Regions from separate parts of the Flammeovirga sp. MY04 genome, predicted to be linked through region 1. Evidence: riboswitches for the same ligand, from Rfam matches in the RefSeq annotation. Region 1 holds a riboswitch; each other region holds the start of a gene.
What was found. A riboswitch is a leader RNA that binds a small molecule or an ion and turns the genes downstream of it on or off. The one in region 1 is predicted to bind S-adenosylmethionine.
Positions count from the first base shown of each region.

Region 2: it holds a riboswitch for S-adenosylmethionine, as region 1 does, so the genes downstream of both, MY04_RS08970 (hypothetical protein) here and MY04_RS00355 (hypothetical protein) in region 1, are expected to answer to the same signal.
Region 3: it holds a riboswitch for S-adenosylmethionine, as region 1 does, so the genes downstream of both, metH (methionine synthase) here and MY04_RS00355 (hypothetical protein) in region 1, are expected to answer to the same signal.
Region 4: it holds a riboswitch for S-adenosylmethionine, as region 1 does, so the genes downstream of both, metX (homoserine O-acetyltransferase MetX) here and MY04_RS00355 (hypothetical protein) in region 1, are expected to answer to the same signal.

Region 1 is NZ_CP003560.2:103,982-112,095, forward strand. It holds gene MY04_RS00345 (patatin-like phospholipase family protein) at 1-1,556, opposite strand, end outside; gene metK (methionine adenosyltransferase) at 1,634-2,917, opposite strand; gene MY04_RS00355 (hypothetical protein) at 2,940-3,521, opposite strand; SAM riboswitch class I at 3,694-3,803, opposite strand; gene MY04_RS00360 (outer membrane beta-barrel protein) at 4,112-6,565, shown strand; gene MY04_RS00365 (response regulator transcription factor) at 6,579-7,256, shown strand; gene MY04_RS00370 (sensor histidine kinase) at 7,260-8,114, shown strand, end outside.
Region 2 is NZ_CP003560.2:2,216,315-2,224,428, reverse strand. It holds gene MY04_RS08985 (muramidase family protein) at 1-2,096, opposite strand, end outside; gene MY04_RS08980 (PhnA domain-containing protein) at 2,872-3,447, opposite strand; gene MY04_RS08975 (cytochrome-c peroxidase) at 3,632-4,750, opposite strand; SAM-I-IV-variant riboswitch at 4,928-5,021, shown strand; gene MY04_RS08970 (hypothetical protein) at 5,074-5,286, shown strand; gene MY04_RS08965 (GAF domain-containing protein) at 5,278-6,174, opposite strand; gene MY04_RS08960 (FtsW/RodA/SpoVE family cell cycle protein) at 6,480-7,673, opposite strand; gene murD (UDP-N-acetylmuramoyl-L-alanine--D-glutamate ligase) at 7,681-8,114, opposite strand, start outside.
Region 3 is NZ_CP003560.2:906,018-914,131, forward strand. It holds gene MY04_RS03575 (SusC/RagA family TonB-linked outer membrane protein) at 1-1,585, opposite strand, end outside; SAM riboswitch class I at 2,145-2,253, shown strand; gene metH (methionine synthase) at 2,354-6,157, shown strand; gene MY04_RS03585 (hypothetical protein) at 6,270-7,271, shown strand; gene MY04_RS03590 (aldose 1-epimerase family protein) at 7,416-8,114, shown strand, end outside.
Region 4 is NZ_CP003560.2:2,089,497-2,097,610, forward strand. It holds gene serA (phosphoglycerate dehydrogenase) at 1-803, opposite strand, end outside; gene MY04_RS08415 (MmcQ/YjbR family DNA-binding protein) at 960-1,313, opposite strand; gene MY04_RS08420 (TonB-dependent receptor) at 1,656-4,061, shown strand; SAM riboswitch class I at 4,185-4,291, shown strand; gene metX (homoserine O-acetyltransferase MetX) at 4,415-5,455, shown strand; gene MY04_RS08430 (hypothetical protein) at 5,533-5,715, shown strand; gene MY04_RS08435 (CheR family methyltransferase) at 5,823-6,650, shown strand; gene MY04_RS08440 (chemotaxis protein CheB) at 6,658-7,266, shown strand; gene MY04_RS08445 (GAF domain-containing protein) at 7,319-8,114, shown strand, end outside.

The DNA.
Region 1 (8,114 bases):
TCTTTTCGAAGGGTGTTTAAACTATTTCGTTTTTCGAAAAGGAGTTCAGAAGCATTGGCATAATTCCATCGGTTATGAATAAATTCTGCTCCTAATGAGAATGGAAGTCTTTTAGCATATAAGGACTCTACTTCAGCACGGAAAGAGTTGTAGAAGGATCCACCCATAGCATTCACTCTTACCGTATTTAATGATCTGGTAAAGACATTGAATTGAGCATTTACATAAAACTGACCTATGTTTCTCGTTGCAATGTTACCACCCACACCGAGACGAACCTTTTTATTTGGAACTACATCAATATGCAATTTAGCGTCATCATCTAAGCTGTCGTAATAAAAATAGGCATCAAGGTTATTGAAGTAATTGTTAGAAAGTAGCATGCTGTACCCTTGATAGAGGTCTTCCATGGATGCCTTTTTTCTACGATTAGGCTTTACAATGTTTCTCACAAATAATCTTTGACCAAAACTGAGATTATCACCTAAGTTTACATGGCTCACTACTTCCTCTTGTGGATCATATAACGAATTGAAACGACTTGGTCGAGGTTTAACTTTTGGTTGATCATCACCATAGACTTTAACGACAGAGTCGATCATTGTTCTAGCATACCGATCGCCTATAGCCAGCAAAGAGTCTACCGGAGTAAAATCAGCTGCAGAATATTCATCAACAGGAACACCTAAATAAATATCTTCTTTATCGTCAAGTTCTTTGGGGTAGGTGTTATTCATGACAATGAACTTTAAAACATTGCCTTTGATAAGTTCTTCATCTCTATCATATGGATATTCTTCAAACATATCATGTGCACCAAGGTTTACCGCAATGACCATGTCGGGATTAAATTCTTCCTTCATGACATCTACAGGGATGTTGTTGTAGATACCACCATCATATACATATTTATCTTGGATTTTTACTGGAGAAAAGACCAATGGTACAGCCATAGATCCACGGATAGCACTCATTAAATCTCCTTCACCTACGGCAATGGCTTTTCTTTCGAAGATATCTGATACTACGGCTCTAAAGGGAACATCTAGATTATCGAAATCGTAATCAATTTCTTTGGAGCGTTTAAAAAGGCGGGCAGAAAGGTTATAATTCAGTAGGCCAGTAGGGATAATTGTGGGATCCCATGATAAACCATAAATGGAATCATATTCAATATTAAAGTTCACCCATTCAGCTCCTCTTTCTTGTCGACCAAAATAAAATTGATCGTCGGTATTGACTTTACCTGATACCCAATCTTGGAATTGAGGGTCTCTGATAAACATTTCCAATTCATCTGTGGTGTAACCTGCAGCATAAAATCCACCAACAATTGCTCCCATAGAAGTACCCGTAATATAGTCAATTGGAATACCATATTCTTCAAGAACTTTAATGACAGTAATATGGGCAATACCTTTTGCTCCCCCTCCACTTAGTACAAGGCCAACAGTTTTTCTATTTTTTGTTTTTTGATGAATAGATAAACTATCACTTGATTGAGCAGAAGTGATTAGGTTAGATAATAGGAATAGAAGTATAAGAGTGAAACGCATATATCGTAAAATAAAAAAATCCTTGTTGGTGAAATTACCAACAAGGATTTAGAAATAATATTATTTATAGAAAAATATTACAATCCGAAAGCAGATTTAATCTTATCGACATAATCTAGTTTCTCCCATGTAAAGAATTCTACTTCTTTTTTCTCGATTGTAGTAGTCGTTACTTTCTTACCGTCTTTTTCTTCGATATTTCTGATCTCCAATTCAACTTCTTTTGTATATGGTTCTTGTCCCATATGACCATAAGCAGCTGTTGGAGAGAAAATAGGGTTAGTAAGACCTAAACGATCAACAATTGCCTTAGGACGCATATCGAAAAGCTCGTTTACGATATTTGAAATTTCAGCATCTGTTTTGTCTATTTTTGAAGTACCGTAAGTTTGTACGTTCAATGATACTGGTGTAGAAACACCAATAGCATAAGCCACTTGTACTAAAGCTTCGTCGGCTACACCTGCAGCTACTAAGTTTTTAGCGATGTGTCTTGCAGCATAAGCAGCAGAACGGTCTACTTTAGATGGATCTTTTCCTGAGAATGCACCACCACCGTGAGCACCTTTACCACCGTAAGTATCTACAATAATTTTACGTCCAGTCAAGCCAGCATCACCGTGAGGTCCACCAATAACAAATTTACCTGTTGGGTTGATGTGGAAGATAGTATCTGCATCGATTAAAGCATTTGGAATAACTGCAGGAATAACGTGTTTTTTCACATCTTCTGCGATTTGAGCCAATGCATCATCGTCTGATTTATTTGGGAACTCATCGTGCTGAGTAGAAACAACGATAGTGTGTACTCTTTTAGGAGTATTGTCCTCGTTATATTCAATGGTTACCTGAGCCTTAGCATCTGGTCTTAAATAACCGATTAATTCAGGCTGAGTTTTACGGATTTCAGCTAATCTTTTTACTAGACCATGAGAGAAAGCAAGTGCCATTGGCATATAGCTTGGCGTCTCTTTAGTAGCGTAACCAAACATCATACCTTGGTCACCAGCCCCTTGATCTTTATCTACACCTTCACCCACGTTTACACCTTGAGCAATATCTGGAGATTGGCTGTGTAATGCTACTTGAACACCACAAGAGTGAGCTGCAAAGTAATAATCTTCTTTATTGTATCCGATTTTGTCGATAGTCTCACGAACAACATCTGGAATTTCAACATATGCTTTTGTCGTAATTTCTCCAGCAATTACAGCTAAACCTGTAGTAACCATAGTTTCACAAGCCACACGTGAAGTAGGGTCTTGTGCCAACATAGCATCTAAAATTGAATCCGATATTTGATCGGCAATTTTATCTGGATGCCCTTCAGATACAGATTCGGATGTGAATAAATAGGTCATATTTCTATTATTTATGATAATCTCATTTAAATTTTACATTCCATTGAGTGATATACTCTGCTTTTTCAATGCTTGGAATTTTCCCTTCAAATACCAATTCTGATGTTCCCATTCGTTCGATCTCATAGGATTTTACAGTTTTGATATTTCTGTTCAGATTCCAATGGAAATTGTAAGAAGCAGAATCCACTTGTTGCAACATCAATTTCTTCGATTCATCAGAATTTGGTAGTTGCGATGTGATGATATTCATCCAATTTACATTCTGAACCCATTCAGCTTTTTTTCTCTTCATTTTGATGAAAACCTCCTCCTTCTTAGAGAGGTTAATTTTCGAGAGAGCGGAATTGAATGCATGAATATCAACAAATGCAAAACGAATACCTAACCTCCAATGGGTAGAGTCTAATAAAGTCTTACAATTGTACACACCGGGAAGAGTATTTAATTCTCGGCTTAGCAATTGTAGTGGTTTTTCGTATTTTTTTGGTTCAAAAATGCGTTGATCGTTTTTGTCTTTATAAGCAGAAATAATATTGAAGATATCTTTACTCTGAGAAAAATCAAAAGTAAAGGAATAATCACCTTTTCCGCTTTCTGTCACTTCTAACTTTTCTTGTAGCTCAAAGCATCCTGTTAAAAATAACAGTAGACAAAAAGAAATAATATGCTGTTTTAAACTTCTAAAAAACACTCAGCCCAAATTTTGGTTCATCCGTGAACTTATCAGTATAGACAGTATTGCAATGCAATGAATATGAAATTTTATGGAGTTAAACTCATCTTTTCACGAACACCTTCGTGGTGGGAGTTGGCACCTTGCTTTGAGGAGCGCAGGTTGCCAAGACTTCATAGGGCCCAATCCCTCTGCCTTTCTTGATAAGATTGCAAATGCAAATATAGAAATGTAATAAAGTAGTACAAAAGTCTTTGAAGTTTTTTTATCAAATAAGTTTATAACAAATAGAATTTATAAAAAGAGGAACTACAGAATTCAATCAGAATTGTAAAAATGAAATCTGATTTTTCTATAAACAAATACAAGTGTTTGTGGTTTTTATCAAAAAAGTAGATGTTGAAACGTTAAGAAAATCAATGATTTAAGAATAAAAGATCATCAACTCTATATCTCTTCAGATTTCAAACAGATTTGCCTACTACTTTTGAAGCAGATTTAATATTTACTGTAAACTCATGTTTAAAAGAACTTCTCAATTATTCACATTTTTGACTTTCATTTTCCTTTCAACGGTTTTCGCTAACAACAACCCCATTAAGAAAGGAGTCATTATCGGTTCTGTTTCCGAGGACGGAACAAACGTACCGGTAGAATATGCTACTGTAAGTGTATTTACTAAAGATACGCACACCCTTGTAGGTGGTACCGTAACTACTGAAGGAGGTAAGTTCGTCGTAAAGAACTTGTCCGAAGGTACGTATATGGTAGAAGTAACTTTTATCGGATTCCAAAAAAGCATTCTAGAAAATGTAGTGATCGATAAATCTAATTACTCTAAAGATATTGGTAATGTAGTACTGACTACAGATGCTGAAGTACTTGAAGCTGTAGAAGTTGTTGGAACCCAAAATACGGTGACCTATGACATCGACAAAAAGGTAGTCAATGTAGGCTCACAATTCTCGGCTTTATCAGGTACTGCGGTAGATGTACTACAAAATGTACCTTCTATAAATGTAGATGGAGATGGTAACGTGAGTTTGAGAGGTAGTTCTGGATTTACCGTACTTATTGATGGTCGCCCTTCTGTATTGGATGCATCAGAAGCTTTACAACAAATTCCAGCCTCAACTATCGAAAATATTGAATTAATAACTAACCCATCTGCCAAATACGACCCTGATGGAACGGCAGGCATTATCAATATCATTACTAAGAAAAATAAATTAGAAGGTGTAAGTGGCGTAGCCAACGTAAATGTAGGTCGTTATGGCCGATTAGGAGGAGATTTCCTGTTAAACTTTAGAAAGAAGAAATGGAGCTACTATGTAGGTGCCAATTACAATAAAAGACCGGGTCCGGGTACCTTAAAATCTGAACGTATTACTCAAGCGGGAGACACAACATCTTACATTATTTCTGATGGAGAAAGAGAGCGTACTTTCGAGGTGATGGGACTTCAAGGTGGTGTTGAATACTCGATTTCTGATAATGATTTTATCAAGTTATCTGGTAAAGTAGGTGATTTTAAAATGTATGGTGGAATGGATGCCGATTTCTATGAATATAAAAACATAGGTGGTTCCAATAATCCAATTGATGAAAATCGATATATCTCAAGTGAACAATGGGAAAGAGGAGGCTTGTATTACAGCGTAAACTTAGCCTATCAACATAAATTTAATAAGAAAGGTCATGTACTTGATGCCATGGTAGATTATGGTGGAAGAGACATGACAGAGTCTTCGAAAAACGAATTATTACCTAAAAACCCTGATGGTTCTGTTGTAGAAATACCATCATCGGGACAACGTTCTTCTGAAGTAGGACCTGGAGGTAGATTAAGAGCTAAATTAGATTATACTTTACCTATCGGTGCAACTGATAAAATCGAAGCCGGATGGCAAACACGTTGGAATGCAGCAGAAGATATTAACGAAGTGTATCAATTAGACCCTACAACAGGCGACTATATTTTCCAACAAGATTTTAGTTACACCACAAACTACACACAGACGATACACTCCTTATATGGTATCTATTCCGGTAAGCTGGGGAAATTGGGTTACCAAGGTGGTGTTCGAGCTGAATACACAGGGAGAAATGTTTCAGTGGTAGGTCAGGAGCAAGACTATCCGGTCGATCAATGGAACATTTTCCCTACAGTTCACTTATCGTATAGTTTGCCGAAAGACAACCAATTGATGTTGAGCTATTCAAGAAGAATTGAAAGACCTAGAGGTTGGTATTTGGAACCTTTCGTGACATGGCAAGATGCGTTCAACGTAAGACAAGGTAACCCGAACTTATTACCTGAAAATATCGATTCCTTCGATTTTGGATATTTGTGGAATCTTGGTGAGAAAGCAACAGTTAATTTTGATGCCTATTACAGAATGACGCACGATAAAGTGGAAAGAGTTCAGAAAGTATGGTCAGAAGGAGTGATCTTACATACTTATGAAAACGTAGGATCTGATTATGCTTTAGGATTAGAAACATCTGTAAACCTTTCTCCATTTAAATGGTGGACCATGGATATTATGGGTAGCTTGTTTGATTATAAAGTAGAAGGACAGTTAGAAGGTCAAGATTTTAGTAGACAGAGTATTAACTGGAGTAGCCGTTTTAATAATACATTTAGATTATCGAAATCTACTCAGCTTCAAATTAATAATAGATATACAGGTCCAACAGTAACTGCACAAGGTAGAAACGAAGGTTTCTTTGTGATGCAAGCGGCTGTGAAGCACTCTATGTTGAAGAAGAAGTTAACGCTTACAGCTTCTATGAATGATGTTTTTGGAACAGCCATCAGACAATCATATTCTGAAGGTATTGGTTTTAGAAACATGCAAGAAGACTTTAGGTATGCTCAATATCTAACTGTAACTTTAACCTACCGTCTGAACAACTTCAAACCTTCTCGAAGAGGACAAGGTGGAGGAGGCGGAATGGAAGACTTCTAAAACTTGATATTGAATGAAATTATTGTTGATAGAGGATAACCCTCATTTAACAGAAGATATACTAAAAGGACTGAGCGATCAGGCAATGACGGTAGAAACTGTCGGCTTGGTGGCTGATGCAAAAGACAAAATATCGGTATATGAATACGATATTATTGTCGTCGATCTCGGTTTGCCCGATGGTAACGGTTTAGAGATCGTGAAATATATTAAAGAAATTAATCCAAACACTGGTGTACTTATCGTTACCGCTAGAAATAGCATCGACGATAAGGTCACTGGGTTGGATTTAGGGGCGGATGATTACATCACTAAGCCCTTTCATATGGCAGAGTTAATTGCAAGAGTACGTTCACTTTTCAGAAGAAAAAAACTAAAAGGAAGTACGGTTTTAGAACATGGTGTGATTAAAATTGATATTACCTCATCCACTGTAAAAATTAACGATCTTGTATTAGAACTGACGAAAAAGGAATACGATTTACTGCTCTATTTCTTCTACAACAAAAATAAAATGTTGACGAAAGAAAGTATTGCAGAACACTTGTGGGGAGATCATATTGATCAAGCTGATAATTTTGATTTTATTTATACTCATATCAAAAACCTTAGAAAGAAACTTCAGAAAGAAGGAGCTGGAGAGTACATTAAATCGGTGTACGGTATGGGGTATAAATTTGTGGAGGCTTAATTTATGAACAAGAAACAGACTTTTAATTTATTATCTAGAGTTACCTTATTCTATCTGATCTTCACTTTTGTGGTCTTTTATTTCAATGCGAAATTTTTGACTAGAGAAGCGGATGAGTTTATCGACTCAGATCTAAATAGAAGATTTGGATGGTTGGAAAGCAGGGTGCAATATCACTTAGATAAAGGAACTCCTGCCGATTCTCTTGTTGGTAATAGTATCAAAAAAGTAGAGAAGGTTTCTAAGCGTTGTAAAAAAACAGAATATCCGATAGTAGAAGATGTGACTATCTATCATTCAGATATTGAGAGAAATTTAATTCACAGACGTAAAATCATCCTTATAGAGTCAAAAGGACAACTCTACAGGGTGGAAATGGACAAGGAAGTACAAAATTACTATTACTTCCGAGACGATATTTTCGATTACCTTATTCCTTCATTTGTTGTCTTAATTATCATTACTGTAGCTTTTAATGTGCTATTGCAGGGCTACTTTCTACGACCTTTCAGACGCATTTTAGAGCAGATGCAACTATTTAAAGTGGGGAAGTCAGAAGATATCCAAGAGGTGGAGACCATGACGAAAGAATTTGTTGAAATGCAGAATCTTTTCCTTAAGATGGTCAAACGTATCGATGCGGATTACAATCACCTTAAAGAATATACAGAAGATGTAGCCCACGAATTGCAAACTCCATTATCGATTATCAGAAACAAAGCAGAAGGATTGTTATTTTCTGAGAAGTTAGAAGAACAAGACGCAAAAGTGGTGAAAACAATCTATGATGAAGCCAATCATTTATCGAGATTAGGAACCACGCTAAATCTGATTACAAAGATTGATAATAGAGAATTT
Region 2 (8,114 bases), 2.1 Mb from region 1:
CCTAATGCTGGAGTTGCATAAGCTTTTACAGCTTGAATAATTTGTGCTTTTATCAATTTTGGATGGAAAGCTGCTCTAATAAACGGACCATACATTTGATGATGATTTCTCAATTCTTTTTCGGCATCTATCCCTTTTAAAGTACCTTTCCCAGGGAAGTTAATAATCAGTTCTCCTTGATGAATATCGTTATTTCTGGTAGTGTATTCCACATCAATTCCAGCATTTTGGAAGATACTTCCAAACAGAGCAGGTTCTGTAACCTTCATTCTTGCAATTAATGGAGCAAGTCCTCTGCCTCCTCCCGCAAATTGAATAAATCCGTAAGAAAAGAAAGCTTTATCATAACTATTGATGGCATCAAAGTTTCCTTCATGACTAGAAACTACTTTCATCGCCTCAGCTAAGATAGGAGATAACCCAGCTTCTTTAAAAACGGATAAAGGAACCTCATTAGGAAGGGATTTTCCTAAATATCCAACCCCATTATAAAATTGATTATACCCGCTATAGACAAAATTACTAAACTCAGCAGTTTGAGTTTGTCCAGTTATTGGGTGAGGGAATGATAAAGTATATTGAGTATATTCTTTTAAGAACTTAAAGGTAACATCGTTAGGAACGATTTCTCCATAAGTATATTTATCCGTATCTAACATTTCAGTTCTACTTGGCGAACCCACCCACCAATTCAAGCGATAGCGATCTTGAAGTTTACGAATTGCTGCCATAGTCTTAGGCACTCTTTGGCCTGAAATGTTATTAGTGTTGCCTCCTACATTCCTTGGGCTTTCATTGTGTTGACCATGTAAAATACCCAATTGAACAAGTCTTTTTTGCACATTGTCAAGATCTGTTGGGTGTATAGAATAATTTGTGCCAATTCTGCTATAAAGTCCTTTTGAAAACAGTTGTTGCCCATCAATTTTTGATAACTGATAGATACTATTTCCTTGTGCTTGTTTCACAGAATTATTTTGTGGTGAAGAATTATTTTTTGATGTTGGTATAAATAACTTCTGTCCAACATAAATCCTACCTTTTGGAATATGATTGGCCGCCACTAATTCTTGTGGTGTGATATTATATTTCTTTGCAATCTTAGATAGAAAATCACCCGATTGTACGGTGTACACATTTACTTCCTCTTTAGTAGTAGGTGTTACTTTTGGTTTTACATTTAATTGAGGACTAGGAATAGTGAGTACCTGTCCAACATAAATAGTAGCACCAATTGACATATTATTAGCTGACAAAATCTCTGCTGGAGATAAATCATATTTTCGTCCAATAGCATACAAAGACTCACCACTTGATACAGTATGTGACTTTTGAGAAGAGGAAGGTTGCTTTTTAGGAGGAGGAATCACCTTCGCTTTACCATTGTTTTTTACCTTGAGTTGTTGCCCAACATAAATAGGCTGACTAGAATCAAACCCATTTAATTCTAATATTTTTTGAGGGCTGATCCCAAATTTTTGAGATATCTGATATAAAGTATCTCCTTGAAGAACAGTATATACTTCTGGTGGTGTTTTCTTCTTTATTGTAGTTTCTTTCTGTTCTGAGACTATTTCAGAACCATTACTATCTGATGTTGGAATAAATAAGATCTGACCAATATAGATTGGACTATTGGGCTGCATCTGATTTTTTTCTAACAGTTGTTGAGGAGTAACATTATATTTTCTTGATATACTGTAGAGTGAATCTCCTTTTAAAACGATATGCTTTTGAATATTTGATGAAGTGGATGAAACAATATTTTTTTCTTCATCACTTTCTAATTCTGGTATGTAAAGTTCTTGACCAATGTAAATTCCATTATTCGGATCTAAATCATTTTCTTCAATAATATCCGCAGGTCCAACATTGTATTTTTTTGCGATGGAATATAAAGAGTCACCCTGTGCTACAATATGGATGATATCCTCATTTGAACTATTCTCAATAGTATTATTGACAATAATATTTTGACCAATTTGTAGAGTTGGAGGTGTACTCCAATTATTAAGACTTAATAATTGATTTGTAGATAAATTGTGTGCTCTTGCGATACTATATAACGTATCGCCGGGTTGGACAGCATAACTCATTTTTGGATAATTTAAACGATGTGCAAATCACTTTGTAGTACAATTTAAAAAAATAAAACCTATCCTCCATAGAGAATAGGTTTATCTTTCTACTGTGTTTTGATTTAGGACATAAATGTCCCTAAAATTTAAGGTTTTTAAAGTCCCCAAATAAAATTTATATGGGTTCTTCTACCGTATAAAGCAACAAATAATATTTTTATTGATGATAATGGGGGTAAAGTACGTGGACACTTTAGTGCCCACGTTTAAGGTAAATATATAATATTATGTTAGTAGATGGGGTAGAAAAAAGGGAGTCACTATACGCCCACTAAACGTGGTTTAATATTTTTTTTTGCTTTAAAAAATTATTGTTTCTATAGCGACTTAGTTATTAATAGTTAGTTAAAATAAGGTAGGTTTTAGTAGTTAGTAATTGTTTCGGTTATGGTATTAGTAACGAGAGTTTGAATAAATAGTTACAAATATTTGTAAATAGTTAATTTGAATGAACTAAAGAAGCTATGTTTTAGAGATAATATGTTAATAACCACTTGATTTTGGAGAAAATTCATTGACAAAAATTGTACTATTTCTAGAATTACTTATTCATAAAAAGAGAATTGTAACTATTTCAAGTATCTATATAAATAATTGAAGTTTGTTGGATATTTTTTGAACAAACTTCTACAACAATTCAAATACAGAAAAAAAGAGAGCGATTATACCGAAATATAAACGCTCTCATTGTTTGTATATCTTCGTCAAATTATATGAAGACGATAGAATACTATTATTTTTTTACGAATTTTGTTAAAATAACAATATGTTGTCCATTCACACGACCTTCGATATGTTCCGGGTTGTCGTGTACCAGAGATATATTTCGAACCGCAGTTCCTCTCTTAGCTGTAAAATTCGCTCCTTTAACTACTAAATCTTTTACTAGAACAACAGAATCACCATTTTCTAAAATTGCTCCATTTGCATCTCTATGGATTACTTTATCTTCATCATCTACACCCTCTCCAGTTGCTTCTGCCCATTTCAATGTTTCTTCATCAAGGTAAAGCATATCTAGAAGGTCTTGTGGCCATCCTTCAGATTTTAAACGTTGCAACATTCTCCAAGCCAATACCTGAACCGCAGGATTTTCATTCCACATACTATCATTTAGACATCTCCAATGGTTTGCATCCATTTTAGATTTATCAAGAATTTGATCTTGACAATGCTGACATAAATTAGCATGGTCTTCAATATCTTTAGAAGATTTTGGTTCTACTAAAAAAGGGGAAACATTTTCTTCTGAAGCACATAATTCACATACTCCGTTACTTCTTTTCTGTAAATCTCTTTCTAAACTCATTGGTATAATTGATAATGTGGAAATATTAATGACAGATCGAAACTTTAAAATTCAATATCATTGTTGAACTTAAGTTATCAGCTCACTTAAAAAGAGAAAATCATTTCCTTATTTAAGTGATACATAACAAAAATGCAGAATTTTATATCAAATTGTACTTTTTGTAAACGATTATTTAGATGGATTATTCGTTAATAAAAGGATCTGAGAAAGCTGGGTTGGTTAAGAAATCCTCATCAGTAAGCATATTTAAAAATGTGAGGATAGCTTTTTTCTCTTTTTCTGTTAAATGCAATTTTACGGGATCACCAGGAAAAATAGGTTCATTGCTCCCTTCTCTAATTAGGGCATCTAAAGTTTTACTATCCTTTACATGTTCATTATAATGCTCTAAAACTTCTTCAAGTGTATTGAATCTGCCATCATGCATATACGGTGCAGTAACAGCTATATTTCTTAAACTCGGTGCCTTAAATTTTCCTTTATCAAACTCAGACCCTGTTACATCAGAAAGGCCCTCTTTTAAATTATCATCGTCATCCAAACCATTATTATGGAACCCTCTAAACCCTTTAAAGTCACCTGAGGTTAGAATATTTAAATGACAATCACCACAATTTCCACCTCTTAGGTTTATACTTGGTTCTGGATGAGTAAAGAACAATTGAATACCTAATAACTCTTCTTCGGTAGGAATGTAACTTCCTTTTAAGTACTGATCGTATTTAGAATTACTTGAAATTAAAGTACGTTCGAATTGAGCAATTGCTTTGCCAATATTTTCTTCAGTAATGACTCCGCTGCCAAAAGCTTTCTCAAAAATCGGAGGATATTTAGGGTCTGATTGTAAACGCTCAACTACTTCATCCAAAGTCATGTCCATCTCTAGCACATTTTCGATAGGGCCTAAAGCTTGATCTTCTAAACTACCAGACCTTCCGTCCCAGAAAAATTTTCCTTGCCACATAGCATTCACAATAGCCATACTACTAAATTCACCTACACGACCATGAATACCTTCGGCTAAAGCTTTTCCATCTGTAAATGATAAGGATTGTTGATGACATGTTCCACAAGAAGTAGAATGATCTCTGGAAAGTTGTGTATCGTAAAATAGCATTCGACCCAATTCCACGCCTTTTGTAGTGGTTGGGTTGTTTTCTGGTAATACAAAATTTCTTCCAAAATGTGAAGGCAACTCTAGGGGATAAGGTTGATTATTTTCATCATCAATAGTTGGATTTTCACAGCATGAAAAAAGAATTGATAAGAATAAGGGTACTATGTAAAGATTAAGTTTCATGTTATTTAGAATACTTTAAGTTAGGTAATCAGTGTTGAAATAAAAAGGAGACTTAAAGTTTATTATTTTTTTGTGAGGGAGTAGTGTCTTAAATCATCAACTTTAAAAAAAATGAAATGTTTTTGTTAATCAAGTTTAATGATTTGGAATTAAAGAATTATCATTTTAATCTTGCACAATAATCATCAAGAACCTTTAGGTACCAACCGAGCAAAGTAGCCACGGTGGTAAAAATGATGTGGTCGATTTCTAGACAAAAAAACTAAATCACCTCCCTTATTTCTTGATGTTCGTTGAATTTTATAACACTATAATTTAAAATTATGGCAAGTAAAGAACCGTTTCAATTAACATTAAAAGAGTGCTATCAAGTACTAAGCAATCAATTTGTATCGACTTCAGAAGAAGTAAAATACAGAAACCTAACTATGTTACAAGCCGAAAAATTGATGGGGTTAAGAGGTCGATCTGATCATTCTTTACCAAAACTTTATGGAAACTCATTATTAGAAAGAATTAAATCAGAATTAGAGTAATTTTATTTTAGCTTTCTTGGTATATCTTTCTGAGACATCTTGAGCAATGATCTGAATTTGATTTTGCTTCCTAAGATTAATGACACGCATATTTAGGTATAGAATCTTATTGTTTTTTATCATTCGAACAATAGCACTTTCTGTAAAGCCAGAGCGTTGTGCATCTTCCATTAATTTGAAAAACAAATGATGGTCTTGATGCATAATCATTTGAAGGATTTGATTCTTCTTACAACCAAAACATTCATTCCACATAATGTTAGAGAGTACAATTGTACCATTTTCATCTATGGTAGACATGATATCGTAAATGGTTTTATCGCAAAAAAATCTTGATGGAGGGGTTAGGTCAAAAGCTTTCATCATATCTACTTTTTCTATTTGTTGAAGCATAACATGATAGATCGCAGTTGAACATAAATTGATAGATCGCAATAGGTTTTTTGAATATCCTTCTCTCTTATCACATAAACCAATTAATCCAATTTGTTGGTTTTGATGAAATATAGGGATTAATAAAAATGAGAACCAGCTTGCTTGTGTTCTGTACTTATCTTCATCATAACTAAAAAAGGGGAGTTGTTTACCATGAGCCAATTTCAAATACTTTACTGCTATTGAGGAAGTATTTAAAGGGCCATTACCAAGCATCGGTATATTATTTTGAAATGAGGTACATTCTATCAAGTTGGAGTAATTGAGTTTTTCCAAGTCTTGATCAATCAAACCTATAAATCCATAAGTTGAACTTGTAATTTTACATAGTTCATGTATAGTTTGATGAAGAATTTCTAATTCACCTTTTATGTTATTTTTTAATTGATCGATAATGCACTCTCTTAAACCATATAAATGGTCTTTTATAGTAGTAGTCGTATTGAGGGTCATGTGAAGTGTAATTACAAATAAAAAAGATATCAGGTTTAACGGGAAAGTATCAGAACAACACTCAATATATCTCTTTAAGTTTCTTGTCTCCTAATTCGTGATGTGAGTTATCGATTAAAAACTACGTACCATTTGATCTATCTTTTGATATGTGGTTTATATAAACAAGTAGTGAATGGTATTGATCCAATTTTATACTTGACTTATAGTAATAAAAAAACGACAATCTGATGCATTTATCAAATTGTCGTTGTGGAATGTATATTTTAATTACAACAAGTAATTGATGTAAGATTATATTAAACTTAATTCATTCTAACGTTTTTAGGACGATTAATACCATCATATCCTTTACGCTTTTTGGATCTCTCGGTTCTTTTTAATCTGATTTCTTCAGAATCTTCTTGTGTAGATTTACTCACACTTAGAATAATACCTATGGTCATACCTGTAAACAATAAAGAGGTACCACCCATACTTACTAATGGTAAAGGTAAACCAGTTAATGGAAGCAATCCTGTGACCACGCCCATATGTACAAATGCCTGGAGTATTAAACTAAAGGTAAGACCAGCTGCCAATAAACCACCAAATGCTTTTTGACTAGTAGCGACAATTGCCATTCCCCGGTAAAGTAGGGTAATGTAAAGTCCTATAATTACTAAAGCCCCAATTAAACCATATTCTTCTACCACAATGGCAAAAACAAAATCAGAATAAGAGTGAGGTAGGAAGTTTCTTTGAGTACTTTCTCCAATACCTTTACCTGAAATTCCACCAGTTGAAATTGCGATATAAGATTGTTCTGCCTGATAAGGTATTTCAGTTTCACTCATAAAAGAAGATAAACGAGAAACTGCAGTACCACCTCTTTGACCAAATTGGTAAACAAACAAGGCCGCAAGGCAACCAATCGCTATCAACATAAATAAGTATTTAACGGGAACACGCCCGATAAATAACTGAAGCATAATAGTGAGGAATAACAAAGAGGCTGTAGAGATATCAGAAACACCTATTAATCCACAAATTATACCTGTCCATACTAATAGAGGGACAATTGCTTTATTAAATTCTCCAATATCTCTTTGTCTTTTCCAAAGCATGGAAGCCATATTGGCGATTAGTGCAAGCCTTGCTAAATCAGAAGGCTGAAAAGTAAAATTGATAAAAGGGATTTCGATCCAACGAGAAGCACTGTTTATTTCCGATCCAAAGAACCAAGTAAATAACAGTAATGGGATTGATAGTAAAAGTGCATATCTTGATAATCTAGAATAGTAAATATAATCTATTTTATGACAAACGTAAGCACCAATGATACCAACAATGACAAGGGTAGAATGACGTAATAAGTAATGCTCATTATCACCACCTGCTTGCATATAGGCTAAAGACCCGGTAGCACTGTAAACAATCAATATCGAAAACATCGATAATGTGATCATTACACCCCATATGATACGGTCTCCCTCTAATCTATTTAATAGCTTTTCCATGCATTATTTATAATTTCTGAACGGCCTCAATAAAATGATCCCCTCTATCCATGTAATTCTTAAATAGGTCGAAACTTGCACAAGCAGGAGATAATAAAACTACCTCTCCAGTATCTGCAGCATTTGTTGCTAGCGATATTGCTTCTTCCATACTTTGGGTTTCAATCATTACTTTTTGATCTCCAAAAGCAGCCAATAATTTACTATTATCAGTTCCTAAACATATAATAGATTTCACTCTTCTTTCGACTGCATCGTGTAACATACTGTAATCATTGCCTTTATCAGTACCACCTGCAATCCAAACAATAGGCGTATCAAAAGATTGTAACGCAAAGAATGCGGCTTCTACATTTGTAGCCTTGGAATCATTGATATATTTAATATGATTGACTTCTTTGACAAATTGCAATCGGTGAGGTTCTCCAACAAAAGATGGTA
Region 3 (8,114 bases), 800 kb from region 1:
GGAATCCTGTAGCATTTATGGCATTGTACTCCGATCCAAATGCTTGATAAGTATAACCAGCAAGTGCATTCAATTTAGTATCACCAAATGTTTTAGTATAGTTTAAAGTACCTTCAAAAAGCATGTTATGAAGGAAATTATTACGAACATCTGCATTACCATTGCCTTTACCAACCCATTCAATAGTACCAGGTAAATAAGCATTTCTTTTTGCTGAAGTTAAATCACCACCAACATTTAATTTGCCTTTTAATCCAGGGATTAATTCAGCTTCTATAAAAGCATTACCTAAAACTCTTTGCGTGTTGGTAAAATCTCTAACATTCGTAGCCATGATATAAGGGTTCTTCTCCAATTGGTTTGCTGAAGAATAGTCTTGTGGAAGGAGTGGAGACATACGGATCATGTTATTGATGACACCACCATCTAAGGCACCGCCAACGCCGTATGGAAGATTGTTGTTTTTAGTGAATGAACCCATCATGTTGGCACCAAGCGTTACTTTATCGGATAACTTTTGAGTGATGTTCATACGGGCACCGATTCTTTCCATACCCGAATTAATCATAATACCTTCTTGGTTAAGATAATTGACAGAGAATCTATACTGAGTTGTTTTTGTTCCTCCAGAAACACCCAAATTATGGTTTTGAGTCACTGCTTGTTGTGTCATTACTTCTTGCCAATCCGTATTTGCTCCTAAATCTAGAGGAGTAGTCCCTTCGGCAGCAGTAGCTGCACGGTATTCGTCAGCAGTTAAAATGCCCAATTTTTTAGAAATAGTCGATACTCCAAAGTAAGCATCATAGTTTACTTTAGCAGTACCTTCTTTACCTTTCTTAGTGGTAATGATGATGACACCATTTGCACCTCTAGCTCCATAAATAGCTGTTGCAGAAGCATCTTTTAAGATATCAAATGACTCAATATCTGCAGGGTTGATAGTGGCCAATGGATTTTTTCTAGCAGAATTTGAATATACACCAGAAGTACCTGGGTCTGATGCAGTATTATCAATTGGAAAGCCATCAATAACGTATAAAGGCTCATTGGATGCAGTTAATGATGTACCACCACGAACACGAATGTTGACACCTGCACCTGGCTCCCCAGAAGATGGAGTCATCTGAACACCAGCAATTTTACCTTGAATCAATTGATCAGGAGAGGACATCACACCTTGGTTAAAATCTTCTGCCTTAACAGAAGACATGGCGCCTGTCACATCTTTTTTCTCCATCTGACCATAACCGACTACAACTACTTCCGAAAGTTGTTTAGCATCTTCTTTTAGAATGATAGAGAATTTAGTTTTATTTCCGATTTCAACTACTTGTTCAAAAAATCCGATATAACTAAATGATAGCGTTTTGGCTGATTCTGAAACAAGAATAGAAAAGTTTCCTTCAAAATCAGTAGTTGTACCTTTTGATGTTCCTGTGACAATCACGTTTACACCAGGTAAAGGAGTTTTGTTTTCATCGAGAATTGTCCCGGTTAGTTTTCTTTCTTGAGCATACAATGTGGACGTGAATGCTATGGTCATCAATAGCATTAGACTGAAGAAACGTAATAATTTTTTCATTAGTTAAATGTAGTTTTAAATGGACATGTAACGGACATGTGCAAAAAAAATGGGCATGTTTGTCATTTCATCAAACATGACTGTAATAGAGAATTTCTAGCTAGATAACTTTTAGACAATACGTAATAGCAGTAAATTATAATTCATTTCAAGTTTTGCGCAGTAGATAGCTATGTTTTTGTCTTTTACAATTCTAAGCCTTAATCTATAGAATTACAAATTGTTGTAAGTCAGTTCTTTTGTCTAAAAGTGGACTATTGTTGTACTATTTTTGGATTTCTGTTTTTTAAAGTTTCGGAATGTTGCGATACATGTTGCGCAATCGGTTGTCATTTACGGATAACGTGATTTTATTTTTCTGTACGAAAGGTTTCGAAACAGATTGCGCAACCCATTTCTAAATTTATAAAGTGTATCAAATACTCTTATGTTTATTGGATAAATTGAACATTTAAAAAAATTGAAAAAAATTAAGTATTCGTATTAAAATTGATGACGAAAAGGCGATTTCATTCAATAAAATATGGTCTTTTCTTCATTTTGTATTTAATTTGCACTGTGCTTATCACGAATGACATAAGAGATCGGGCTCGTAGATGTCATGGCAACCGTTGCGCCCAGCTACAGGTGCCAAATCCCGCCTCGGAGGTGTCCGAGAAAGATGAGCTATAGCATTCAATCAGGAATGGAAGTCTCAACAGTAACTTTTAAGCACGTTTTTAACTCTTCAATTGGAGAGGATGTGAAACGTAACTTTTAAAATATCAGATGTCGAAAAAACTCAGAGAGTTAGCAAAAGAGCGTGTGCTCATACTAGATGGTGCGATGGGTACCATGATTCAAAAGCATAAATTAGGTGAAGAGGATTACAGAGGTGAACGATTTAAAGATCACCCATGTGATGTGAAAGGGAACAATGATATGCTTTCTATCACTCAGCCGGATATTATTCGTGATATTCACAAACAATATTTCAAAGCAGGAGCTGATATCGTTGAGACGAATACATTTAGTGGTACGACGATCGCTATGGCCGATTATCAAATGGAGCCGGATGTGTATGAGTTGAACTACGCCTCTGCAAAATTGGCAAAAGAAGCAGCTGCTGAGTACACTGAATTGGAACCTCTCAAACCTCGTTTTGTAGCGGGAGCTGTAGGACCAACAAACAGAACGGCATCTATTTCTCCAGATGTAAACGATCCAGGTTATAGAGCGGTTACTTTTGATGATCTTGTTGAAGCTTATTATTTACAGGTACAAGGTCTAGCAGAAGGTGGAGCGGATACAATCTTAATCGAGACAGTATTTGATACACTAAACTGTAAGGCGGCTTTATTTGCTGCAGATAAATATTTTACTGATGTTGAAGAAGGCAAGGTAGTTTCCGCAGCTCCAAAAGGGAGAGAAACTGAATTTCCTAACTTATATAAAGGTGAACGTTTACCATTGATGGTATCTGGCACGATTACAGATGCATCGGGTAGAACGCTATCCGGACAAGTAGTAGAAGCATTCTGGAACTCTATCAGACATGCGGATCTATTTAGTGTTGGGTTGAACTGTGCATTAGGCGCAGATTTACTTCGTCCATACATTCAAGAATTATCTCGTGTTGCTGATACCAACGTTTCAGCCTATCCAAATGCGGGTCTTCCTAACGAATTTGGTGAGTACGATCAGACATCAGAAGAGATGAGTAAAATCTTAGAATCTTTTGATGGATTAGTGAATATTATTGGTGGATGTTGTGGTACAACACCTGACCATATTAATGGAATTGCGGAGACCTTCAGCAAAGCTAAGGTAAGAGAAATTCCAACTCAAGCACCTTACCAAAGATTAAGTGGTTTAGAACCTGTAACGATCAAGCCGGAAAGTATTTTTGTTAACGTGGGTGAGAGAGCCAACGTAACAGGTTCTGCTAAATTCCGTCGTTTGATTGAAAATGGTGATTTTGAAGCTGCTATCGAAATTGCAAGACACCAAGTAGAAGGTGGTGCTCAAGTAATTGATGTCAATATGGATGAAGGGATGTTGGACTCTAAGGAATGTATGACGCGTTTCTTAAATCTAATCGCTTCTGAACCAGATATTGCCAAGCTTCCGATTATGGTGGATTCATCAAAATGGGAAATTATTGAAGCAGGTCTGAAAACATTGCAAGGTAAAGGTATTGTCAACTCTATCTCTTTGAAAGAAGGAGAAGAGGACTTTATTTATAAAGCAACAACCATCAAAAAATATGGTGCTGCGGCAGTTGTCATGGCATTTGATGAAGATGGTCAAGCAGATAACTTCGAGAGAAGAAAAGAAATCTGTTCAAGATCATATGATATTCTAGTCAATAAAGTAGGTTTTGCACCTCAAGACATCATTTTTGATCCGAATATCTTGGCAGTGGCCACTGGTATCGAAGAGCACAACAACTATGCAGTTGATTTCTTTAAAGCCACAAAATGGATCAAAGAGAACTTACCACATGCGATGGTAAGTGGCGGTGTTTCCAACATTTCATTCTCCTTTAGAGGAAATAATGCGGTTCGTGAAGCCATGCACTCCGCTTTCTTATACCATGCTGGTAAAGCAGGTATGGACATGGGTATTGTGAACCCAGGTATGATCGAGGTGTATGAAGAAATTCCAAAAGATTTATTAGAACATGTTGAAGATGTTCTTTTGAATAGAAGAGAAGATGCCACTGAACGTTTAGTTGATTTTGCAGAAACAGTAAAATCAAAAGGTAAGAAAAAAGAGGTGGACTTATCTTGGAGAGAAAATCCAGTAGAACAACGTTTATCTCATGCCTTAGTTAAAGGTTTAGTAGAATTTATTGATGAAGATGTAGAAGAAGCACGTCAGAAATTCGCTCGTCCAATTGAAGTGATCGAAGGTCCTTTGATGGATGGTATGAACGTAGTAGGTGATTTATTTGGAGAAGGTAAAATGTTCCTTCCTCAAGTAGTAAAATCTGCACGTGTGATGAAAAAGGCGGTAGCGATTCTTATTCCATATATTGAAGAAGAGAAAGCCAATAATCCAGAATTATCAGCTTCATCTTCTGCCGGCAAAATCTTGATGGCGACCGTAAAAGGTGATGTACACGATATAGGTAAAAATATCGTAAGTGTAGTACTAGCTTGTAACAACTTCGAGATCATTGACCTTGGAGTAATGGTGCCGTTGGATAAAATTATTAGAACAGCTGTTGAAGAAAAAGTAGACGTTATCGGATTGAGTGGTTTGATCACTCCATCATTAGATGAAATGGTTTACGTTGCTGAAGAATTAGAACGTCAAGAACTGAATATTCCAGTAATGATTGGCGGGGCAACGACTTCAAGAGTACATACGGCGGTAAAAATTGACCCTCATTATTCAGGATCAGTTGTTCACGTATTAGATGCTTCTAAGTCAGTACCAATTGCTTCAGCTTATACTTCTGAAAATAAGGAATACACTAAAGAGGTGATTCAAGAATTCAAAGATGAATACGCTGCATTGAGAGAGTCTCATGCTAAACGCCAAGGTGCTAAAAAGTTGATTTCAATCGAGGATGCTCGTAAGAATAAATTGGCTATTGATTGGGAAACTTCATCAATTACAAAGCCATCGTTCTTAGGAACAAAAGTATTCGAAGCATATGACTTAGAGGAAATTGCAAAGTATTTAGACTGGACTCCATTCTTCCAAACTTGGGAATTGGCTGGTCGTTTCCCTGCAATCTTAAAAGATGAAATCGTAGGTGTACAAGCGACAGATCTTTACAAAGATGCTAAAGCGATGCTCCAAAAGATCATTGATGAAAAATTATTACAAGCCAATGCTGTAATTGGTTTCTTCCCTGCGAACAGTGTTAATGATGATGACATCGAGTTGTATGATTTCGAAGCTACTGATGTTGAATTACCAGATGCTGATCATCATCATTCGATATTCTTTAAGGAAGATCGTTCTAAGAAAACAGAATTGTTATGTCATTTAAGGCAGCAGAATAAAAAGGCTGCAGGTAAGCCAAACTTCTGTTTAACCGATTTTGTTGCTCCTAAAGAGTCAGGTAGGCAAGATTATATTGGTGGATTTGCGGTAACTGCAGGTATTGGTTTAGATAAGTTGGTCGCACAATACGAAGCAGATCATGATGATTATAACAGTATCATGGTGAAAGCATTGGCCGATCGTTTAGCAGAAGCCTTTACCGAATTGATGCACGAGAAAGTAAGAAAGGAAATTTGGGGATATGCAAAAGATGAGATCTTTAATAATGAAGATCTGATTGATGAGAAATACCAAGGTATTCGTCCAGCTCCAGGTTACCCTGCTTGTCCAGATCATACAGAGAAAGACAAATTATTCAAGCTTCTTGATGTTACCAATAACATTGGTGTTGAATTGACTGAAAGCTATGCCATGACGCCTGCTGCAGCGGTATCAGGTTGGTATTTCGGTAACCAAGAATCGAGATACTTCGGTTTGGGTAAAATCAACGAAGATCAATTAAAAGATTACGCAGAACGTGTCAACCGACCAGAACACGAAATGAGAAGATGGTTGGGAACAGTTCTTCTGTAATTCACAATTATAGAATACCGATGGTAATTTTTAATTACAAATAGTATATTTAAGTCAGGTGATTGCTTTAAGAAAGTATCACCTGACTTTTTTAATTAACTACTAAATTATCATGCTAAACAAAATAACTTCTCTCTTCCTAATCGTATGTTGTTTACTTTCATGTACGTCATCAAATGATGAAAAATCCACACAAAGCTATTCTCTTGTAAAGTTTAAAATTATTGGAGACTCTTATCAGGAGTCTAAAAAATTATTCACTAAAAGATGGAACGCTCTTGAGAGAATTGACTATGAAATTGTTTCAGAGAAACCACCTTTTATTGAAGTGAAAGTCTTTGATTATTTAGATGAGAATTTTTATAAAGCTTTGGTTGAAAGGCAAGGTAATTTAGCAATGACTAAAATGGAACGTGGTACTATATTATTGGATCCACCTTATTATCAAAAATTACCCTTATCTGAATTTGATTCAATTAAGGCAGAATTATTTTTGATGAATACAATTGAAATGAAGTTGAAAGAGGGAACAATAAGAAAATATATAAGTAGATATGAAGATGAAGATAACCTTTGTCGTGTTCGCTTTTTATTAGATGATCAACCATTATCATCAGTAAACTACTCAGTGAAAACCTACAATAATCAGAAATTATTCTTAGGATACAGAATTGAGAATCTAAAAGGCTCAAATAAAATCGTTAATTACAAATTATTTTCGCTTTACTCATCTTTAATAAAACATCCTATAGAGCTTAAAATAGGAGAAGTTGAAGAGGTGCAGTTATTTTTAAAAGATCAAAACGGAACTCCTATTCAAGTATCTAAAGATCTGAAATTTAAAGCTTTTTATGTCAGAGCGTTTCTTACTAAAATCCCAACGGAAATAGAGCAAGAAATTAAAAGAAAAAATTATAAAACTGATGCAGCTATGAAAATAAGAAAGTTAATAGTGCTTGGTGAGGAAGGGTTAGAAGGATATATTAATACCTATGAAATTGAAGAGTATTCAGTATTGGAAGGAGAGATCAATGAGTTTCACAAACTAACGAAGGATATTATTGATGTAATCAAATTTAATATTGAGACTGATGAAAATTTATTTACTCAATAATTAGTCTTTTTTATCATTACTTCTTCATTTTCCCTTTTTACTTTATAGTTAAATTTTCTATTTTCACTACAACAAAATATGTCTTTTTAAATATCAATTTTTAAGATAGACATTAAATATTGACCATTACGTATTTAAACATAAATGAGCAGATTAGTATCACTTGAGAACGCCGTATTATCAGTTAAGATTTCAAGAGACGGGGCAGAGTTACATTCGGTATATCATAAACAACATCAACAAGAATATTTATGGCAAGCCGATAAGGAAGTATGGGGGAGACATGCACCTGTGTTATTTCCAATTGTTGGACAAGTAGAAGAAGGATATTACGAAGTGGATGGAGTAAATTATAAACTCCCTCAACATGGTTTTGCTCGTGATATGGAACATAAATTAGTGACTCAAGACGAGTTGTCGTGTATTTTTGAACTGCGATTTGATCACGAAACCATTCAGAAATATCCCTATAAGTTTGTTTTTAGAACGATCTATGAGATCAAAGACAATAAATTAAGTATTACATATCAAGTAGATAACTTGGATATGGAAACTATTTATTTTGGCGTGGGAGCCCATCCAGGTTTTAATACCAACTTTGTTCCAGGTACATCTTTCGAAGATTATGTTATCGAATTTTCTCATCAAGAAGAGTTTGAAAGATTACTATTGGATAACGGATTAAGAAGCGGAGCCATTGAACATGATGCATTGAAGGGAGAGAAAATTCTTCCATTAAAGTTCGAAACTTTTAAGGACGATGCCATAATTTTCGATCATTTCAAATCAGAATATCTTGATATTTATACCAAGAAAGATGATTCTAGAAAACTGAGAATTGGT
Region 4 (8,114 bases), 2.0 Mb from region 1:
AGTTCATCCTCATCAAGTGCACCTCCTAAAAGTTCTACTTGATATCCTTCTTGAATAAGTCTCTCTTTTGCATCCTGATGGATATTTTCTAAAAGAAGTACTTTTATTTTACTTTTTGGAAATGATGTTGCCATAGGGTGTTTGATAGTGAAAAGTATTTCATCAAAGCTATTGGCTTCGACATCTGCTTTAGCCAATACTTTTTCTCTTTTTATATTTTCGGTAAAAGCAAAGAATGTTTTTGCATATCCTGCTTCTCTAATTTCATAGTCAGTGTATCCGTCGCCAATGACAACTACTTCACCTTCAAGTGAAAGTTCTTTCATTAGCTTTACTTTACCTTTGTGTTCTGATAAAGGGTTGGAAGCATCAAAACCTGTTACTTCATCTTTATCATTATAAGTAAATGTGTTGGCATAAATATTCTCCTCCTTAATACCATATTCAGTTACTACTGGAGTAATAAAATCTTTAAAGCCACTTGATACGATTAAAACATTATCAGTCTCATTAGAGAAAAATTCCTTATTTCTTTTTACAGATTCTGATACTAATTCCTTTAGCTCATTCGATAATTGAGTAACGTCTTTTTTCGTTGCCTCTAATAAAGCCAATCTTTGTTCTAAAGCCTCTCTGAACGACAGTTCTCCGGCCATTGCTTGATCTGTAAGGTCTTTGATTTTTTTCCCTACAATTTCTTTTTTATCTGTACCTTCATATAAAATATCGCTAAGCACGTCCAATGCTTCTACTTTAGTGAAAGTACTATCGAAGTCTATTACAAAAAATGTTTTGTCAGCCATGATCTTATTATCTGTCTTAGGTTGTTCCAATCGCAAAATCAAAAATATTACTTAATGACGACATTTTCATAATATTTAATGATTTATTGTAAAATTAGCAATAAATTAATCTAATCGATTAACATTTTGTAGTAAATAAAAAAATAAACGGAAGATTTAGTCGGTAATTAGTGTATCTTTTACTCTCTTTGGTAGTTTATCAAATACTAACTGATAGGAATGATCTATCCAATTTAATATTTCATTATCTTCCATATCTGCATTGACATCAATGGTGTTCCAATGTTTTTTATTTAAGTGGTACCCTCCTCGAACACATGCATATTTTTCTCTAAGTTCCAATGCTTTTTCAGGGTCACATTTTAAACTAATACTTTCAAACAAATCAATATTTGTCAGTGCAAACATCTTTCCTGCTACTTTAAATACAATTGTGGTTTCATCGAATGGAAATTCTTCTGTCACTCCATTTTTTGAAAGACAATGATTTCTAAAATCTTCAATATTCATGACTTAATCTAATTGTTTATATATCAAAAAATCAAATATATTTTTAAAGTTCTGAACAACAAAAAACTAGTCATATGTAACAATAAATTAATTCTTAAAATATTCAAAAATCACTTAAAGTTACCTTTCTTTGCATTTAATTTTACTAACACTTGAACTCTAATTTTTCCCGACCACTTATTACTGTATTTATTTATCAATGATTACTATTTTTTTTAACTCATAATCAAATACTTTCGAATCGGTAATTAGTGTTGTTTTAAAATTATTTGTTTAAACAAACACTAAACTAAAACAATTCATCTTTACAAGTGTTAATGAATTGGACTAAAGCAAAACACAATGAAACAAAGTTTTCTAACATTATTCAGCATTTTTATCATCTCCTCATCATTATTCGCTCAAAGTGGTATTGTTAGAGGTAAAGTGACAGAGGTACCAAAAAATGAGACTGTACCTTACGCTACGGTAGTTATTCAAGGCACAACAAAAGGAGCCACAACAGATGACAATGGTAACTATGAAATTAAAGGTTTAGAACCGGGTTTATATAACCTTGTAGTTAATTACGTTGGTTACGCCCCTGCATCACAAGAAGTAGAAGTTACCAACTCTAGACCTGCACAGGTCAATTTCCAATTAAAACCTTCCACTCAAGAACTAAACGAAGTGGAAGTTGTGGCCAATGGCTTTTACAAATCTGACGAAAGTCCTGTATCTGTTCAACGTATTGGTGTAACAGAAGTAAAGAGAGCTCCTGGTGCCAATAGAGACATTTCAAGAGTTTTACAATCACTTCCTGGTGTAGCATCTACGGCTTCATTTAGAAACGACATATTAATTAGAGGTGGTGCTCCTAACGAAAATCGCTTTTACTTGGATGGAATTGAAATTCCTAACATCAACCACTTTGCTACACAAGGAGCATCAGGTGGTCCGGTTGGAATGATCAACGTTGATTTTATCGAAAATGTAGAATTCTATTCTGGTGCCTATCCATCAGGTCGTGGAAATGCCTTATCATCAGTGATGGAATTTTCACAAAAAGACGGAAGAACAGATCAGCATACAACTAACTTAATTTTAGGAACATCGGATGTTGGTATTACATTCGAGGGACCTGTAACTGATAAATCATCAATTATTGTATCAGCGAGACAATCTTATTTACAAGCCTTGTTTAGTGTATTGGGATTACCATTCTTGCCTACTTACAATGACTTCCAATTAAAGTATAAATACGACATCAATCAAAGAAACAAAATATCAATCATAGGATTAGGTGCTATCGACCAATTTAAATTGGCAGATTCACCTGGCGAACCAACAGATGAAGATTACGAGCAAAACGTTTATACTTTAAATAATTTACCTGAACAAAATCAGTGGAATTATACTATCGGGGCGAAATATGAACATTTTAGAGACAACTCAACATTTACGTTTGTAGCTTCTCGAAATATGTTAACCAACAATCAGTTCAAACATCCTGGCAACGATAGAAATCAAGCAAAAATTTACGATTACAACTCTACCGAAGCAGAAAATAAATTTAGATTAGAGGGTGTAACGTTCACAAATAATGGATTCACATTCTCATACGGTGTGAATTATGAATACGCTACATATACCAATAAAACTTTCCAGACTTTATATGATTATGATGACGATCAGTTAAAGACCATTACTTTTGATAGTAATCTTCCTTTAAATAAATGGGGAGCGTTTGGTACAGTTTCAAAGAAATTAGCAAGTGATAAAGTCACATTATCATTAGGAGCAAGAGTAGACGCGAATGATTACTCAGATACTATGGGTAATTTATTAGATCAGTTCTCTCCTAGATTTTCAGCTTCATATCAGTTCACTCCAAGATGGAGTTTAAACTTCAATACAGGTATCTATTATCAGTTACCGACTTATACCACGCTTGGATATAAAGAAGATGGCAAATTTGTCAACAAAGAAAATGACTTAACCTATATCCGAAACAAACAATTAGTGGGTGGTTTAGAATATAAAATCCCTGAAAAGAACTTGAAATTCACTGTTGAAGGATTCCAAAAATTATACGATCAATATCCATACTCAATTAATAACCAAATCTCTTTGGCCAATTTAGGTGCTGATTTTGGTGTAATTGGTTCTGAAGCAGTAACAAGTACTTCTTTGGGTAGATCTAGAGGTGTTGAATTCTTGGCTCAGCAAAAATTCTACAAAGGATTCTATGGTATCTTAGCTTATACTTATGTACAGTCAGAGTTTACCAATGCAGATCCAAATGTATACGCACCTTCTTCTTGGGATAGTAGAAACATTGTATCCTTAACTGGTGGTAAAAAACTAAAAAGAAATTGGGAGATCGGAGCTAGATGGTTATACTCTGGAGGTACTCCTTATACTCCATACGATGTTGACGCATCTATGGACAGACAAGTTTGGGATGCAGAGCGTAGAGGAGTTAGAGATTACTCACAGATCAATACGTTACGTTTAGATGCACAACATCAATTAGATGTTAGAGTTGACAAACATTACTATTTCAATAAGTGGAGTATCAATTTCTTCTTGGATATCCAAAACATTTATAATTATAAGTCGAAAGGTCAGCCAATATTGACTACAGAAATTGATCAAATGGGTAATCCTGTAGTAGATCCTAACGACCCAAGCAAATACGTTCCTAAGTTTATTGAAACAACGAACGGTTTATTACAACCTTCAATCGGAATCATTGTAGAATTATAATATTTCAAAAAAAACAATCATTTTCCCTTACTTCTCGTAAATAAAGAGGTAAGGGTTTGTTTTTTTCTAAATTCTACATTTATTTTGAAATCGCATACCATTTACATCTTCTAAAGACGTAAGTGTTTATAAAGAAGAGGCAAGAGACTAGGCTCAAAGACCCTCTAGCAACCATCATAAATAATGAAAAGGTGCTACATCCTAGCCTAAATTTTTAGGAACTATAAGCAAATATCGGAACGTGATGAAGATGCCTTCTGTACTACTTATCCAATCTTTGTATCCTTGATTTAGGCTTTATTTGAAGTCTTTTTTTGTGTCTCATTTATTTCATTCGTAATCAAGAGCAATAAATGCAACAGCATTATTATACATACAAAGAAAAATTTGATCTGGAATTTGGGGAAAGTTTAGAAGGGTTCACCCTTTCATATTACACCTACGGTCAGTTAAACCAAGACAAAAGCAATGTCATTTGGGTATGTCATGCCCTTACTGGTAATGCCGATGTTTTTGACTGGTGGAATGGACTTTTTGGAGAAGACGCTATCTTCAACCCCAAGGATCACTTTATTATATGTGTAAATGTTTTAGGATCATGTTATGGTTCTACAGGACCTACATCTATAAACCCTAAAACCAAAGAACCTTTTTATGATTCATTTCCTAACATTTCGATTAGAGACATTGTCAACTCTTTAAATATCTTAAGAGATCATTTGGACATTAAATCTATTAATACCTTAATCGGAGGGTCTTTAGGAGGGCAACAAGCTTTAGAATGGGCAGTGATGCATCCCAAAATGATGGAAAACCTTATTATATGTGCAACAAACTCTAAACATTCTGCTTGGGGTATTGCATTTAATGAAGCACAAAGGATGTCAATTGAAGCTGATCCTACTTGGGGAGACAAAAGTGATAACGCCGGAGTTAATGGTTTAAAGGCTGCTAGAGCTATTGCTATGTTATCTTATAGAAACTATAGCACTTATGAAGAAACTCAATCTGAAAAAGACGTAAATAAAGTAGATAATTACAGAGCATCTACTTATCAGCAATATCAAGGTGATAAATTAACTAAAAGATTTAACGCTTATTCTTATTGGACTTTATCTAAAACAATGGACAGTCATCATTTAGGTAGAAACCGTAAATCTTTAGAAGAAGCACTTCAGAGTATACAGGCATACACTCAGGTAATTGGCATTACTAGTGATGTCTTATTCCCTGTATCTGAGCAACGTTTTATTACGCAACATATTCCAAATGTCACCTATGAAGAAATCACTTCTCTTTATGGTCATGATGGATTTTTGGTGGAGACTTATAAAATTGCTGCGGCAATCAGAGCTTTTTTCAAACAAAAAAATAAAAAAAGAGTAGTCTTATAATTTTAGGCACACATTTTGATTTTGCATTGGCGTATATCCGTTTGGATAATGTATGTCTATAATGAACATCAAATAACATGAAAAATATTACTAAAAGACTCTTATCCGCAAGTGCATTATTATTGTTAGGAGTTTTCGCTTTTTCTTGCTCTAACAAATACGGCAATGCATCATCTTCTTATTTCAAAAAAGAAAGAAAGAAATATGAAGTAATGGATCAACATGCAGACTGTCCTCAATTGGTAAAATCAAGAAGATAATTTCTTCAAAAAATCATATTTCAATCCTTTTTTCGTAACTTCATGAAAAAAGGATTTTTATTATTTCTACCAATTATAGATTTTTTAATCTTCTACTACCAATTATTATGCAACGTGAGATTGAAATTGCAGAGCTGCGAAGGCTTACCCAATATTTAGACGATAATTTTGATTATGATTTCAAAAATTACGCAATGTCTTCGTTTACTAGAAGAGTTCGCCGAGTTGTTGAGTTGTATAAATTTTCATCCGTAGATGCATTAATCAAAAGGTTTAAAGATAAACCTGAGTTTTTTCAAGAATTTGTTTCTGAGATTACTGTTAATGTAACAGAGATGTTTAGAGACCCTACTTTTTGGATTTCCTTAAGAGACGAAATCATTCCTGAGGTCTTAAATGAACATGATAAAATAAGTATTTGGCACGCAGGGTGTTCTTCTGGTGAAGAGGTTATTTCTATGTGCATACTACTAAAAGAAGCAAACGCTCTTGATAAAGCTACTATTATTGCAACAGACATTGATAAGTCTATAATTCAGAGAGCAAAAAAAGCAGCTATTAGTGCAAAGAATATGGAATTGAATCAATCCAATTACGAGCGCTATGGTGGTAAGGCTGCATTATTAGATTATTTTATTGAAAGAGATGGGTTTTATTATGTAAACCCTGACTTATTGGATAGAGTATCGTTTAGAGTACAGGATTTAGTCAAAGGTAATCCTTTCTCTAAATTCGATTTAATTCTTTGTAGAAATGTTATGATTTACTTTAATCAAACACTTCAAAACGAAGTACTGAAAAAGCTTCATAACAGTTTATTCAAATATGGCAATCTAGCAATAGGATCTAAAGAGTCACTTATATGGTGTGATATTGCCAATAAATTTGTCGTTGTAAACAACGAGGAGAAAATTTACAAAAAAATAAAAGAATAATTCCTCTATGCTATTCAATGTAGATAAATCCGTTTTTGAGAAAACCTACAAGGGTATCGTTATAGGGGGCTCTGCTGGTAGCTTTAAGCCAATCACCCAATTATTGGCCGACTTACCAAAAGATTTTCCAATTCCTATATTTTTATGCTTACATAGATTAAAACATGTAAGACACGGATTTATTGAAGCATTATCTATCCGCAGTAAAAAACAGATTATTGAACCACAGGATAAAGAAACTATCCGACCAGGGATGGTATATTTAGCCCCTGCGAACTACCATATGTGTATAGAATTAGGAAATTCTATTTCTCTTTCTACTGAGGGATTGATCAATAATTCTAGACCATCTATAGATCTGACTTTTCATACAGCGGCCTACACATTTAAAGAAAAAATGATAGGTATTTTGTACTCTGGAGCAAACAAAGATGGAGCAGAGGGCATGAAATCTGTCAAAGACAAAGGTGGTTATACAATAATTCAAGATCCTGATGAAAGTCTTATGGCGACAATGCCTCAATCGGCACAAGCTATAACAGACATCGATTTATGCCTTGAATCAGAAAAAATTAAAAATTTTCTACTACGTTTATACAAGGCTCAGCAAAAATAAACGTTAGTAAATAAAATCTTGTGTAATATTTTCAAGCAACCTTCTTAGCATTTTGAAAACAACGCAGAAAAAAACAAATATTCGAAGAAAAGGGTCGAGATCAGATATCCGACGATATGGCATTATCATTAGTGGTATTTTAGCAGTTCTATTTACAGCTATAATATTTCTAGAAATGAGGTTTCCAAATATCTTATCACTAGTAGGAATTTTGGACACGAAGCAATTCAATAGAGAAACCTATTTACTTTCTATTCGATTCCTCGATCTTACTTTTATATCTGCTTGTATATACTTTATCTTTGACAAATCTAAACCTTTCAATATTTATTTAGGTATCGTTTTCTTATTCATGTGTATTTATTCCATTTGGGATATTCATGAGCTACCGAATTTAATATTAACGAGCTTAGAAATTACTGATGATAAAATCATTGGTCAAATAAGAGAAGTTGCTAATCCAACATATTATACATTAGGCTTTACATTTGCCATTTTATTCTTTTTCTTATTCCGTTTGATTTCAGACTTGATGAAAGATCCTGAAGATCAGATCATCTACGTTCCTAAGTATTACAACAAGGAAAATCAAGAAAGTGAAGAAGAAAGAAAAGATGCTATCCAAGAACGCTCTCAACTTATTCGCAATAATATTCATGCAGCTATTGTAGATAGTAATGATGCAGCTGATAAAGATCAAAAGTTACTAAATGCTATTTGTAAAGAATTTAATGTAAGCACTGGTATTTATTATAAACTAAAAGAAATTGAAGGCGAATCAATATTAGAATATGCAAGAGGGTTTGCATTCTTTCTTCCTGATAACGATAAACTATCCTATCAATTAG